2 regions of the Amycolatopsis sp. NPDC043889 genome follow, and region 1 is predicted to be linked to the other one. Evidence: riboswitches for the same ligand, from Rfam matches in the RefSeq annotation. Region 1 holds a riboswitch; the other holds the start of a gene.
The links. A riboswitch is a leader RNA that binds a small molecule or an ion and turns the genes downstream of it on or off. The one in region 1 is predicted to bind cobalamin.
Positions count from the first base shown of each region.

Region 2: linked by a shared signal. The riboswitch ahead of metE (5-methyltetrahydropteroyltriglutamate--homocysteine S-methyltransferase) and the one ahead of AC0685_RS26625 (ABC transporter substrate-binding protein) in region 1 are both predicted to bind cobalamin.

Region 1 is NZ_JBWKEC010000016.1:73,267-80,109, forward strand. Features, by position in the region: gene AC0685_RS26605 (MarR family winged helix-turn-helix transcriptional regulator) at 1-290, opposite strand, end outside; gene AC0685_RS26610 (DUF6790 family protein) at 347-871, shown strand; gene AC0685_RS26615 (TMEM175 family protein) at 891-1,523, shown strand; gene AC0685_RS26620 (class I SAM-dependent methyltransferase) at 1,543-2,286, opposite strand; cobalamin riboswitch at 2,325-2,476, shown strand; gene AC0685_RS26625 (ABC transporter substrate-binding protein) at 2,557-4,065, shown strand; gene AC0685_RS26630 (ABC transporter permease) at 4,067-5,008, shown strand; gene AC0685_RS26635 (ABC transporter permease) at 5,002-5,787, shown strand; gene AC0685_RS26640 (ABC transporter ATP-binding protein) at 5,784-6,843, shown strand, end outside.
Region 2 is NZ_JBWKEC010000013.1:142,812-149,654, forward strand. Features, by position in the region: gene AC0685_RS24000 (putative bifunctional diguanylate cyclase/phosphodiesterase) at 1-1,330, opposite strand, end outside; gene AC0685_RS24005 (cytochrome P450) at 1,540-2,985, opposite strand; gene metE (5-methyltetrahydropteroyltriglutamate--homocysteine S-methyltransferase) at 3,124-5,397, opposite strand; cobalamin riboswitch at 5,497-5,719, opposite strand; gene AC0685_RS24015 (ribonucleotide-diphosphate reductase subunit beta) at 5,874-6,843, opposite strand, start outside.

The DNA.
Region 1 (6,843 bases):
CGGCCGAGGTCGGTGATCCGGACCAGCCGGCGCCGCGCGTGTTCGGGGTCGACGGTGATCCGCACCAGCCCGTCCGCTTCGAGTGGTCGCAGGGCCCGGCTGATCGCCGGGTCGGAGACCGACAGCGCCTGGGCGAGCCGGTGCTGCGTCGTCGGCTCGATGTCCTCGAGCGTGCCCAAAAGCCGTATCTGGCTGTAAGTCAAACCATCGGGGCCGTCAGCGCGCCGCCGGGCCGCTTCGCCCATCAGCATGACCACCCGGTGCAGCAAGTCCGCGAGTCCGTCGTCCACGATCTCACCATACCAGAGTGTTGACGAGTTAATATTAACTAGGTAAGACTGAAGCCATGGACACCTTCGCTTACCTCGCCCAATCCGCCTTCCCGCTGGTCTGGATCGTCGTGCCCGCCGTCGGAGCCTTCCTCCGTGCCCGCCACGCGACGTCATCTCAGGAACGACTCGAAATCTGGCAGCGCTGGTGGGCCATCGGCGCCTTCGGCTGCGGCAGCCTGTGGATGACGGTCACTTTTCTCGCCTTCCCGGAGGTCATGGCCACGGCGATCGGCTTCGACCGGACGCCGTTCATGTTCGAGATCGCCTTCGCGAACCTCGCGCTGGCCGTGATGGGCTTCCGGGCCGCCTCGGCGTCCGCGCGCGAACGCGTCACCATCGGCATCGGCGGCGGGATGTTCCTCTGGGGAGCCGTGATCGGCCACGTTTACCAGTGGTTCGCCAACGGTGACCACTCCCCCGGCAACACCGGCGGAGTCCTCGTCAACGACATCCTGATCCCGGCGGTCATGATCATCCTTGCCGTGCGATCCCGGCGGCTCGCGACCGTCCCGCGGCCCGCCGCGGAACTCGCCGCTTGAGCCCGCGGGAGCTGTCCTCATGACGACGACACAGACCGACCAAGCGACCGGAAAGGCCGCCGAGCGGCTCAGCGTCTTCGTCGACGCGGTGATCGCGATCGCGCTCACCTTGCTGGCGCTGGATCTCCCGATCCCCCACGGCGACACCACCGGCGCCATGCTGAGCTCGATCTCGGACCACGGCAAGGAATACTTCGCCTTCGCGCTCGGCTTCGCGGTGATCTCCGCCCACTGGCGCGCGCACCACGAGATCTTCCCCTACGTCCGCTCGCTGAGCGGCCGCCTGATCAGCCTCACCCTGGTCTGGCTGTTCATGCAGGTCCTGATGCCGTTCGCGACGCGGGTCATCACCGCCGAGGGAGCGTTCCCGCTCCGGTTCAGCCTGTACGCGATGGTGCAGGTCCTGGCCTCCGCGTCGTTCGCGCTGATCATCAGGGAGATCCGGCGCGAACACCTGTACGTGACCGACGGACCGCCCCGGGTGTTCGCCCAGAGCCTGACGCGCAGCATCTGCTTGGCCGCGGTGTTCGGGATCTCCGTGCCCGTCTCGTTCCTGACGGACGACGCCGTCGCCTACCTGTGCTGGCTCGCGGCGCCTGTCACGCTCGCCGTCGCCCGCCGCGTCCAGGACCGCAGGTCGTCCGGCACCTGAGCGGCCTGACCGGACCGGGTCAGCGCAGCGCCGTCAGGACGTAGTCGTCGCCGGACTGCCACACCGGCGCCACTTCGGCGAAGCCCGCTTCCCGGAGCAGCCTGGTGTGTTCCTGCGGGCTCAGCCGGTTGCCGTAGCCGGTCGAGATGCCGCGCAACTCGTCGGCCGTGAACCGCTCCCGCAGCGCGGGATCGGCGGCGACCGCCGCCCACCAGGCCTTCCATTCCTCGTTGGCGCCGACCCCGGCACGGACCGCCCGCCGGTTCTTGACCACCTCGGCGAGGTCGCGGACACCGGGTTGTTCGTCGTAGAGGTGGTCGCCGTTGACGAGCGCTCCGCCCTCCCTCAGCGCTCCGGCGAGGTCACGGTAGACGTCGGCGAGCCGCTCGGGACGCAGCCAGTGCAACGCGGTCGTCGAGACTGCGGCGTCGACCGGCCCCCATTTCAGCCAGCCGCTCTCGGCGAGGTCGGCTTGGAGGTACTCGATGTCCGCCTGCCGCGGCCGGGTGGCCCGGGCGAGGGCGAGCAGGAACGGGTCGTTGTCCACGCCGATGACCCGTGCGCGAGGCAGCCGCCCGGCGAGCCTCGTGGCCAGCGATCCCGGGCCGCAGCCGAGGTCCAGCACCAGCGGCTCGGCGACGTCACGGCATACGTGCTCGACGACGTCGATCAGCACGGCGAAGCGTTCTTCGCGGTCCGCGACGTAGCGTTCCTGCTGGATGTCCCACCGGCGCACCCAGTCCGCCGCGAGCTTCTCGTCCACCGGCCTCCCCTTCGTGATCTTGATCCTGTGTAGCACACCCCTGGCATGGGTTACCGTGGGCGCCACAACGCAAGAAGGTGCCCGTCGGGGGAAGCCGGTGTGAATCCGGCGCTGACCCGCAACCGTGAACGGCCTGGGAAGACGTCTCAGCGCCGTGAGCCGGACTGCCCGCCGGGTACCGCCAGCCCCAACTGTCGTGGAGTACGGAGCGGGGTCCCGTTCACGTGCGGCCGCGCGCCCGGGACAGTGCTCGATGTCCCGGAGGTTCCTATGACGCGCCATCCGCTCACCCGCCGGCGGCTGCTCGCCCTGGCCGCTCTCACGCCGCTGGCCGCGTGCGGGACCGCGCCGGCGGATACCGGCCGGTTGAGGGTCGCGTTCGCCGCGGGCGGCTCGAAGGAGACCCTGGACCCGTCTCAGGTCTCCCTTTTCGTCGACCAAGCGCGGGCCAAGGCGCTCTTCGACACGCTGGTCGCCTACAACGCCGACACCTCGTTGCGGCCGCGGCTGGCCGAGTCCTGGGAAAGCGACGATTCCGGCACACGCTGGCGGATCCGGCTGCGGCGGGCGGCCTTCCACGACGGCCGTCCGGTCACGGCGGACGACGTGCTCTACACCTTCCGGCGGATCGCCGATCCCGCACTGGCGTCCTCATCACGGCAGTACTTCGCGAAGGTGGACTTCGGCCGCAGCAAAGCGGTTTCCCCTGCCGAAATCGAGCTGACACTGACGGCTTCCGACTTCGAGTTCCCGTCTGGCTGGGGCGCTCCCGGCGCGGAGATCGTGCCCGCCGGGACGACGGATTTCACGGCACCGGTCGGCTCCGGTCCGTTCCGTTTCGTCTCGTTCACCCCCGGCGGGCCGGCGGTGTTCCGCAAGAACGAGTCCCATTGGGACGGCGCGCCGGGCATCGACGAGCTGGAATTCGTACCGGTCAACGAGGAAGCCGCACGCGTCAACGCCTTGCTGTCCGGGCAGGTCGACTACGCCCACGATCTCGCGGCCGGTACCGCGGCCCGCTTGGCCGGTGACGGGCGCGTCTCGTTGCTCGAAGCCAAGGGAACGACGATGCAGGGCATGATGCTGCGCGTGACGCGGCCGCCGTTCGCCGATCCGAGGCTGGTGCGCGCCGTACTGTCCGGAGTGGACAGAGAAGCGCTGAACCGCGTCGCACTGGCCGGACGCGGCGAGATCGGCAACGACCTGTTCGGCAAAGGACTCCGCGGGTACGCCACCGGCATCCCCCAGCGCGGCCGCGATGTCGAGGCGGCCCGCTCACTCGTCCGGGAGGCGGGCGCGGAGGGGCTGGCCTTCGCCGTCGAAACCAGCGACGTCGATCCGGGCTTCGCCACCGCGGCCACCCTGATTTCCCAGCAGCTCGGGGAAATCGGGCTGAAGGTCACACCGAACACTCGCGCGTCGAGCACCTATTTCAGCGAGATCAAGACCAAGGGGGTCGCCGCGCTCACCCGTACGGCGACCCTGCCGGTGCCGACGTTCCTCAATCAGCGCTTCCGGACCGGCGGTTCGAACAACGTCAACGGTTTCGCCTCGCCGGAGTTCGACGCCCTCATGGACCGGGCCGCGGCCACCCCGGACGAGAGTGCCCGGCTGGCGCTGTTCGGTGACGCCCAGCGGATCGTGCACGAATCCGGAGGTCTGCTCGCCTGGGGGTTCAGCACCTGGACGATCGGCGTGTCGAAGCGGGTGTCCGGATTGGTGTCCGCGCCGCCGAACACCTTCGACTGGGCGAGGTTCGACCGCGCCCGGCTGTCCTGACGTGCCGGGTTACGCCGCCCGGCGGCTGGGCTTCGCCGTTCTGCAGGCGATGTTCGTGCTGATCGCGACGTTCGCCGTGACCGCGCTGCTCCCCGGCGACGCGGCGTCGGTCGTGCTCGGCGAGCAGGCCACCGACGAGCAGGTGGCGACCGTGCGCCACCGGCTCGGCCTCGACCAGCCGATCCTCGACCGGTTCGGGCACTGGTTTTCCGGGCTGCTCACCGGTGATCTCGGCCGGTCGCTCGTGACCGGCGCCCCGGTGACCGAGGAGATCGCCCGCCGCTTCGCCGCCACCGCCCTGCTCGCCGGGGTGACCCTGCTCGTGCTCGTACCGCTCGCGCTGGGCATCGGGGTGACCTGTGGGCTGCGCGAAGGGTCGAGGATCGACCGGGTGCTCACCTCGGTCACGCTGTTCCTGCACGCGATTCCCGAGTTCGTCCTCGGTCTGCTGCTGGTCGCCGGATTCGCCGTCTACACCGGTTTGCTCCCGGCGACCGCGGCCGGAACCGAGCCGGCCGCGCGCCCCGAAGTGCTCGTACTGCCGGTGATCGTGCTGGTCGCCCGGCAGCTGTGCGATGTCGCCCGGCAGCTCCGGATCGGGATCGCCGAGCAGACCCGGGGTCAGGTGGCCGGGCATCTGCGCCTGCTCGGCCTGTCCGAACGCACAGTGGTGCTGCGGCATCTCCTGCCCGCCGCCGCGGCCCCCGCCGTGCAGCAACTCGCCCGCGCCGTCGAAGGGCTGCTGACCGGCACGGTGATCGTCGAATCCCTGTTCGCGATCACCGGTCTCGGCACAGGTTTCGTCGAAGCCGTGCAGAACCGGGACATCCCGCAGGTGCAGGGATACGTGCTGACGTTCGCCGTCGTGGTCGTGCTCGGGAACCTGGTCGCCGACCTCGTGGCGCATCGGCTCACGCCGCAGCGGGAGCCCGCGACATGGTGAAGCGGACGTTCGGATGGTCCCTCCTCGCGGTGCCGCTGGTGCTCGCGATGGCCGGGCCGGTGATCGCGGGCCCCGTGGAGTCCGTCGGCGCGCCGTGGCAGGCACCGGACGCCGCTCATCCGCTCGGCACCGACGTCCTCGGCCGCGACGCGCTCACGGTGATCCTCGCGGGCGGGTTCCCCGTGATCGGCATGACGGCCGCCGCACTCGGGCTCGCCTACCTGATCGGGGTGCCGCTCGGTCTCGTCGCGGCCGGGCGGGGACGGCTGGCCGACGAGGCCGTGATGCGGTCCCTCGATCTCGTACTGGCCTTCCCGTCGCTGCTGGTGCTCATGGTGCTCGCCGCGACCGGGCACCGTGGGCCCGGCGTGCTCATTCCCGTCGTCGCCGTACTCCAGTTGCCCGCGATCACCCGCGTGGTGCGGGCCGCGGCCTTGGCGCCTGGCTGCCGCACAGCCGTGGAAGCCCTCACCTTGCAAGGACAACCGTGGTGGCGCGTCCAGCTCGGGTACGTCGCCCGGCACCTCGCCGGCCCCGTCGCGACCGACGCCGGCACACGGCTCGGCGTGGTGCTCTACCTGCTGGCGTCGGCGAACTTCCTCGGACTCGGCCTGCCCGCCGATTCCCCGGACTGGGCCGTGGTCATCGAACGCAACAGCGAAGCCCTCTACACCTCGCCCGCGGTCGTCCTCGTTCCCGCCGCGCTGCTGATGGCGTTGTGCGTCGGCACGAACCTCGTCACCGACCGGCTGCTCGCCGCCCGGCGGGTGATCCCGTGACCGTCCTGGAGATCACCGGCCTGTCCGCCCGCGCCGGCGAGACCGTTCTGCTCGACGACGTCTCACTGTCCCTCGAACCGGGCCGGGTACTCGTCGTGCTCGGCGCGTCCGGCACGGGAAAGACCACTCTGGGTCTCGCCGCGACCGGACAGGCCCGCCCGGGGATCACGCTGTCCGGGTCGGTGATGCTGGCGGGGTCCCCGCTGCTGGGCCGAACCGCTTCCGAACTGCGACGGGCCCGGGCCGGCGTCGTCGGCCACCTGCCGCAGCAGCCGTCGGCGGTACTGGACCCGGTCCGCCGCTGCGGTCCGGTGCTGGCCGAACTCGCCGCCCTCCGCCACCGCGGCCGTGCCGCGCGCCTGGCGGCGGCCCGCACCGCGCTGGCGGAATCGGGACTCGAACAGACGTTGTGGCGCCGGTTCCCGCACCAGCTGTCCGGCGGGCAGCAGCAGCGCATGGCCCTCGCCACCACTCTCGTGAACCGGCCACGGGTGCTGGTCCTCGACGAGCCGACCAGTGGTCTCGACGCGGCGAACAGGGCCGTGCTCACCGCCCGGCTCGCGGAGCTTTCCCAGGCCGGGACGGCATTGCTGATCCTGACCCACGACCTCACGCTGGCCCGTGCCCTGGCCGGCGAAGTCGCCGAACTCCGCGACCACCGCTTGGTGCCGTCCCCGACGGTCCCCGAACCCGTTCGCATCGATGGCCCGCCGCCCCCGTCGCCGTCCTCGCCGGTGCTCGTCGTTCGCGGGCTCACCGTGCGCGCCGGGCGGACGACGCTCGTCGAGGACTTCGACCTGGAGCTGGCGGCGGGCAGCCGGACCACGCTCGCCGGCACGTCGGGCGCGGGCAAGACGACCCTCGCCCGCGCGCTCGCCGGATTGACCCCACCGAGCGCGGGCACGATCGAAATCGACGGTTTCCGGCTTCCCCGCCTCGCCCGTCGTCGCACTCGCGCGCACCTGCGCGCGGTCCAATACGTCCACCAGGACAGCCGCGCGTCCTTCGACGAATTCCGCGACGTGCTCGACCAGGTGGCCGACACCGCCCGTCTCC
Region 2 (6,843 bases), on a different contig from region 1:
CGCCGAACCTGTTCCGCCATCTCGCGGTGGCGGCGAGCGATTCGGCCAGCAGCCATCGGCCGAGCGGGATGGTCATCCCGGTGATCTGCGCGAGCGGATAGAAATCGTCCGAGTCCAGTTCACCCTTCTCCGGGTGGCTCCAGCGCAACCCGGCGTTGACCGCGGCCAGCTGGTCGGGATTCGCGAGCTTCACCGTCGGCTGGTAGATCAGCGAGAACTCACCGTTCTCCAGCGCGCCCGCGATGACCGCGCCGAGCTGGTAGCGGCCCCGGTCACGCGCGTCGAGTTCCGGATCGAACAGCATCCACTGCGCCTTGCCCGCCTCCTTGGCGCGGTGCAGGGCGATTTCCGCGGCGCGAAGCAGGTCTTCGGGTCCGCCGTCGGCGACCGGGCGGACGACGATGCCCGCGCTCGCGCTGACCCCGATACCGTGCCCGCCGAGGTAGATCGGCTCGACCAGCTCCTCCAAGGCCTGCTCGACCAGCGCGATCACATCGGGCGGGGTGAAGTCGCCGCGCAGCAGGACGGCGAACCCGTCGCCGGACAGCCGGGCGACCGAGCCGTTGTGCCTGCCGGTGAAGACGGACGTGAGCTTCTTCGCGACCCCGCGCAGCACCTGATCGCCCACGCCGGCCCCGAGACCGTCGTTGATCACCTTGAAGCCGTCGACGTCGAGATAGACGAGCGCGACCTGCTCGCCGCCGGACCCGGCCAGCGCGGTTTCGAGGGCGTTGCCGAACGCGGTGGCGTTGGGCAGGCCGGTCAGCGCGTCGTGCACGTTCTGGTGCAGCAGCCGTTCCTGCAGCAGGTGGATCTCGTTGGCGTCGGAGACCATCAGCACCGGATAGGTCGAATCGGGCCGGTCACCCGGGAGGTCGGTGAGAGTCACGTCGACCCAGAGCGAGCCTTCCTCGCTGTGATCCAGCAGCAGGCGTTCCTGCTGTGTCGGCTGCCCGTGCGTCATGAGCTGCGCGAGCGCGTTCCGCAGGCGGGCGACGTCGTGTTCGGCGGAGCCGAGATCGGGGATCTCCCGCCCGCGCAGCGCGGAGGGGCGGCAGCCGAGGAGACGGCCGAGCGCGGCGTTCGCCTCCACGATGGTGCCGTTGGCGTCCGCGAGGGCGATCCCGATGGGAGAGGCGGAATAGAGCTTGGAGAAGCGCAGCACGGCGGGCTGATGGTCGGGCTCGGCCAAGACGGCGTCCTGGGCGACACCGAGCAGCAGCTGTTCGAGTTGCTCCTTGGGAAGCGATACTCCTTTAGTGTCAGCGAGCGTCTCGGCCCATCTCCGAGCGACGTCCACCAACCCTGGCGCGGAACCAGGTTCGGGCACACTTCACCTCTTCATGCTCGGTTGATGGCCAGCTCAGACCGGGTGTCCGAGCCCACGGACCCACACTAGGTATGGGCCGACCGGGTGTAGTGTCACGGCATCATGCGCGATCCGGGGTGTCTACCGGCTGAAAGGGTGATCGCTGCTACACGAGTGGTGACCGGAAGTTACCAAGAGTGCTCGATCGTGTTTGTCCGATTGGTCCGGCTTCAGCGGGATGTCAGGCGGATCGGCAGTCCGTCCGCCGGCACGGGCAGCGAGACGTAGTCCCAGCGTGCGGTGTAGTTCTCCGGTACCGACCACCGATACGCCCGCAGCATCTCGTGCAGCAGCGCCTTCACCTCGAACGTCCCGAAATGCAGGCCGATGCACTTGTGCGCCCCGCCGCCGAACGGCATCCACGCGTAGCGATGCGACTTGTCCTCGCGGCGGTCCTCGCCGAAGCGGTCCGGGTCGAACCGCATGGGGTCGGTCCAGTGCTCCGGCGAGAAGTGGTTGACAGTGGGGGAAACCCCGACGAGTGTCCCTTCGGGAATGAAATGCCCGAGAACCTCGGTGTCCTTCACGGTCTTCCTGGTCAGGGAAGGAACCGGGGCCACCAGCCGCAGGGCTTCCTTGATCACCAGATCCAGCGTCGTCAGGGTCTCCAGCGCCTCGATGTCCGGCACGTCGTCGCCGAGCGCGAGCGATTCCCGGCGCGCGCGTTCCTGCCACTCGGGATTCTTGGCGAGGTGGTAGACGGCGGCGGCGCTGGTGATCGTCGAGGTGTCGTGCGCGGCCATCATCAGGAAGATCATGTGATTGACGACGTCGGAGTCGGTGAAGCGGTCACCGTCTTCGGTGGTGGCGTGGCACAACGCGGTGAAGAGGTCGTCGCCGTCGCCGGCCCGTTTCGCCGGCAGGTTCGCCGAAAAGTAGCGTTCGAGGACCTTGCGGCCGTGCAAACCCGCCGCCCAGCGGCCGCCGGGAACGGGGAACCGCACGATGGCCGTGCCCGCGCGCACGGAGTTCACGAACGCGCGGTTGATCGCGGCCGCGTCGTCGCCGGAACTCATGCCCATGAACACGCGTGTCGCGACGTCGAGCGTGAGCTGCTTGAGGGACCAGTAGATCCGCGGGTTCGGCCGGTCGGCCCACGCGGCGACGCCCTTACGCAGGGCCGGCCCCATCTGGTCGACGTAACCGGTGAGCCGTTGCCGGGTGAACGCCGCCTGCATGATCCGCCGGTGCAGATGGTGCTCGCCGAAGTCGAGCAGCATCAGACCGCGGTCGAAGAACTGCTCGATGAAGAACTTCCAGCCTTCCTGGGAGAAGGCCTTGTCCTTGTTCACCAACGCGATCTGGGTGGCCTCCGGGCCGGTGAGCGCGACGATGCGGCGCCCGAAGGCGCCCATCCACGACACCGGTCCGTAGGTCTCGTAGCGTTTGAGGCCGAACTCGATGCCGAAGCGCATGAAGTCCAGGGCGTGCCCGATGACCGGCGGGCCTTCGTCGCCGAGGACGGGTTTGAGGCCCGGCGGGGCGGGCGCGAGCTCGCGGACCGGCCAGGTCGCGCCGAGCCAGCGCTGGTCGACCGAACGCGGCAGGGGGATCGAGGTGAGCGGCGGGACCCGCTCGCGCAGCGCCCCGGTGACCTTTTCGACGGCGTTCGCCATGGCGACCATCTCCCCGCTGAGATCGGTTACCGTTCCACCATCGCACCCTTATTGACGTCCTGACAATACCCCGGTGGAAGTTCCGTGAAGGCCTCCTTCACTACCTTGAGGGTAGGGAAGGAGGCCTTCACGGACCGGTCAGGCCAGTTCGGCGCGGACCACGCGGGCGGCCGCGACCAGGTTCCGCAGGGCCGGTTCGACCTCGGCGTACCCACGGGTCTTCAGACCGCAGTCCGGGTTGACCCAGATCCGCTCGGCGGGCACGGCGCCGACGGCGGTCCGCAGCAGCCCGCTGACCTCGTCGACCGCGGGGACGCGCGGCGAATGGATGTCGTAGACGCCAGGCCCGACGCCGCGGCCGAAGCCCGCCGCGCCGAGGTCGGTGACGACCTCCAGCTTCGACCGCGCGGCCTCGATGCTGGTGACGTCGGCGTCGAGCGCGTCGATCGCCTTGACCACGTCGCCGAATTCCGAGTAGCACATATGGGTGTGGATCTGCGTCGCGTCGTCGATTCCGGAAGTCGCCAGCCGGAACGACGAAACCGCCCACGCGAAGTACGCCTCGTGCGCCGCCGCGCGCAGCGGGAGCAGCTCCCGCAGCGCCGGCTCATCCACCTGGATGACGCGGATGCCCGCCTCCTGCAGTTCGTGCACTTCGTCGCGGATGGCCAGCGCCACCTGACGGGCGGTCTCGCCCAGCGGCTGATCGTCGCGGACGAACGACCACGCCAGGATCGTCACCGGTCCGGTCAGCATGCCTTTGACGGGTTTGCCGGTCAGGCCCTGCGCGTAGCGGGCCCACTCGACGGTCATCGGCTCCGGCCGGGAGACGTCGCCGTACAGGATCGGCGGCCGGACGCAGCGCGAACCGTAGGACTGTACCCAGCCGAAGTCGGTGGCCGCGAACCCGGCCAGCCGCTCGGCGAAGTACTGCACCATGTCGTTGCGCTCGGGTTCGCCGTGCACCAGCACGTCCAGGCCGAGGTCCTCCTGCAGCCGGACGACGCGCTCGATCTCCGCCTTCATCGCGGCTTCGTAGCCCGCGTCGTCCAGCGAACCCGCCTTGTGCGCGGCCCGCGCCTTGCGGACGTCGGTGGTCTGCGGGAACGAGCCGATCGTCGTGCTCGGCAACGGCGGCAGCTTCAGCGCGGCCTGCTGAGCCGCCGCGCGCCGGGCGTAGGGGGAGCGGACGGTGTCCTCCGGCCGCAGTGCCTCCAGCCGGGCGCGGACCCCGCTGTCGGCCAGGTCGGCCGCCGTCGCGCGATCCGTGGCCGCGGCACGGGCGGCGGAGAGGTCGACGCCCTCTTCCTTCAGCGCGCGCCCGAGCAAGACGACCTCGTCGACCTTCTGCCTGGCGAAGGCGAGCCAGCCCTTCAGGCGCGGGTGCAGTCCGTCCTCCCGCTCGACGTCGTAGGGCACGTGAAGCAATGAGCAGGACGTCGACACGCTGACCGATTTCGCGATACCCAGCAGCATCGCCGCTCGGCTGAGCGCGCGGGTCGGATCCGTGCGCCAGACGTTGCGCCCGTCCACGACACCGGCCAGCACCTCCTTGTCCCGCAGGGCGGGTTCGGCGGCGACGGCGTCCACAAAGGACTCATCGGTGACGAGGTCGACCGCGATGGCGTCGATCGGAGAGCGCGCGAGCACACCCAAGCCGCGGCCGAGACCGCCGAAGTACCCGGCGACCAGGATCTTGGGCCGCGCGGTCTCCTTCGCGAGCCGGTGGTAGGTGCGGATGAGCGCGTTGAGCTCCCTCTCGGTGCGGTCCGCGGCGAAGGCGGGTTCGTCGAACTGAACCCACTCGACGCCTTCGTCGTGCAGACGGCGCAGCAGCTCGACGTAGCCGTCGAGGAGGTTGTCGAGCAGGTCCAGCGGTCGGAAGTCCTCCGGAGCGGTCTCGGCCGGCTTCGCGAGCAGCAGGAACGTCACCGGGCCCACCAGCACCGGCCGGGTCTCGACACCGACCGCACGGGCTTCGCGGTATTCGTCGAGCGGTTTGGTGCCGGTGAGCGAGAACGTCGTGTCCGGGCCGAGTTCGGGGACGAGGTAGTGGTAGTTCGTGTCGAACCACTTCGTCATCTCCATCGCCGGCGCTTCCTGCACCCCGCGTGCGGCGGCGAAGTAGGTGTCGAGCGGCGAGAGACCGAGCGTCGTGAAGCGCTCCGGCAGCGCTCCGAACAGCTCGGTGGTGTCGAGCACCTGGTCATAGTGGGAGAAGGTGTTGGAGGGGACGGATTTCAGTCCCGCGTCCTTGAGTTCCCGCCAGGTCCTGGTGCGCAGCGCGCGGCCGGTGCCCAGTAGCTCGGCCTCGTCGATCTTGCCCGCCCAGTAGCGTTCGAGTGAACGCTTGAGTTCCCTGTCCGGTCCGATCCGGGGGTAGCCCAGCACAGTCGTGCCGATTTCGGTCACAGCTCTCTCCTCGCGAGCTTGTCGGGCGAGCCCGGAGCGCGCGGGGATGACCGCCGTTCGGTCGTGCCCATCCCACGAGGCCCGGACTCACGCACGCCGTCGGCGCGCGTACCACGGGCAGGTCTTCGGACTCGTGGGCGACTCGCTCGTTCCTACCGGCCGTCGCTTCCCGGGGCGCCATGTCCCAGTGCTTTACCGTGTCTCGCACGGTGACGGCTTTCGTTCCCACATACCGCTGCGGGGCAGTCCCGGATTCGCACCGGGTTCCCTGTTACCTCGACCGGCCTGGGAGGCCGGGCGAACCAGTAGCACCCCGGAGCGTACCGAATTCGGGTCTCGCGTGACTGGAGGCGTAACTCACGTGATCGGAGGCGGAACACGCGTGCCTGGAGACGGAACACGCCGGGCGGAAGTCCGCCCGGCGTGTTCCGTGTTCAAGCACGCGAGTCACGTGCCTGAGCACGCGAGTTCGGGGTTCAGTCCCAGTCGAGGGCACCACCGGACTGGTACTCGATGACGCGGGTCTCGAAGAAGTTCTTCTCCTTCTTGAGGTCCATCGCCTCCGACATCCACGGGAACGGGTTCTCCGTCTCGCCGAAGATCGGCGCGAGACCGATCTGCTGCGCCCGCCGGTCGGTGATGAAGTGCATGTACTGCTCGATCAGCTCGGCCGAGAGCCCGAGCATGCCGCGCGGCATGGTGTCGCGGGCGTAGGCGACCTCGAGTTCGCACGCCTCGGTCAGCATGGTGCGGACCTCGGCCTGGAACTCCTCGGTCCACAGGTGCGGGTTCTCGATCTTGATCTGGTTGATGCAGTCGATGCCGAAGTTCAGGTGGATCGACTCGTCGCGCAGGATGTACTGGTACTGCTCGGCGATGCCGACCATCTTGTTCCGGCGGCCGAGCGACAGGATCTGCGCGAAGCCGGTGTAGAACCACATGCCCTCGAAGATCACGTAGAACGCGACGAGGTCACGCAGGAAGGCCTGGTCGGCCTCCGGCGTCCCGGTCTCGAAGTCCGGGTTCTCCAGGTTCTGCGTGTACTTCAGCGCCCACGCGTCCTTGTCCGAGATGGACGGGACCTCGCGGTACATGTTGAACAGCTCGCCCTCGACCAGGCCGAGGCTCTCGCAGATGTACTGGAAGGTGTGCGTGTGCACGGCCTCCTCGAACGCCTGGCGCAGCAGGTACTGGCGGCATTCGGGGTTGGTGATCTGCCGGTACACCGCGAGCACGATGTTGTTGGCCACCAGCGATTCCGCGGTGGCGAAGAAGCCGAGGTTGCGCTTGAGCATGGTGCGCTCGTCCTCGGTGAGGCCGTCGGGCGACTTCCACAGCGCGATGTCGGCCTGCATGGCGACCTCGGTCGGCATCCAGTGGTTGTTGCAGCCGGCGAGGTACTTCTCCCACGCCCAGGTGTACTTCATCGGCAGCAGCTGGTTGACG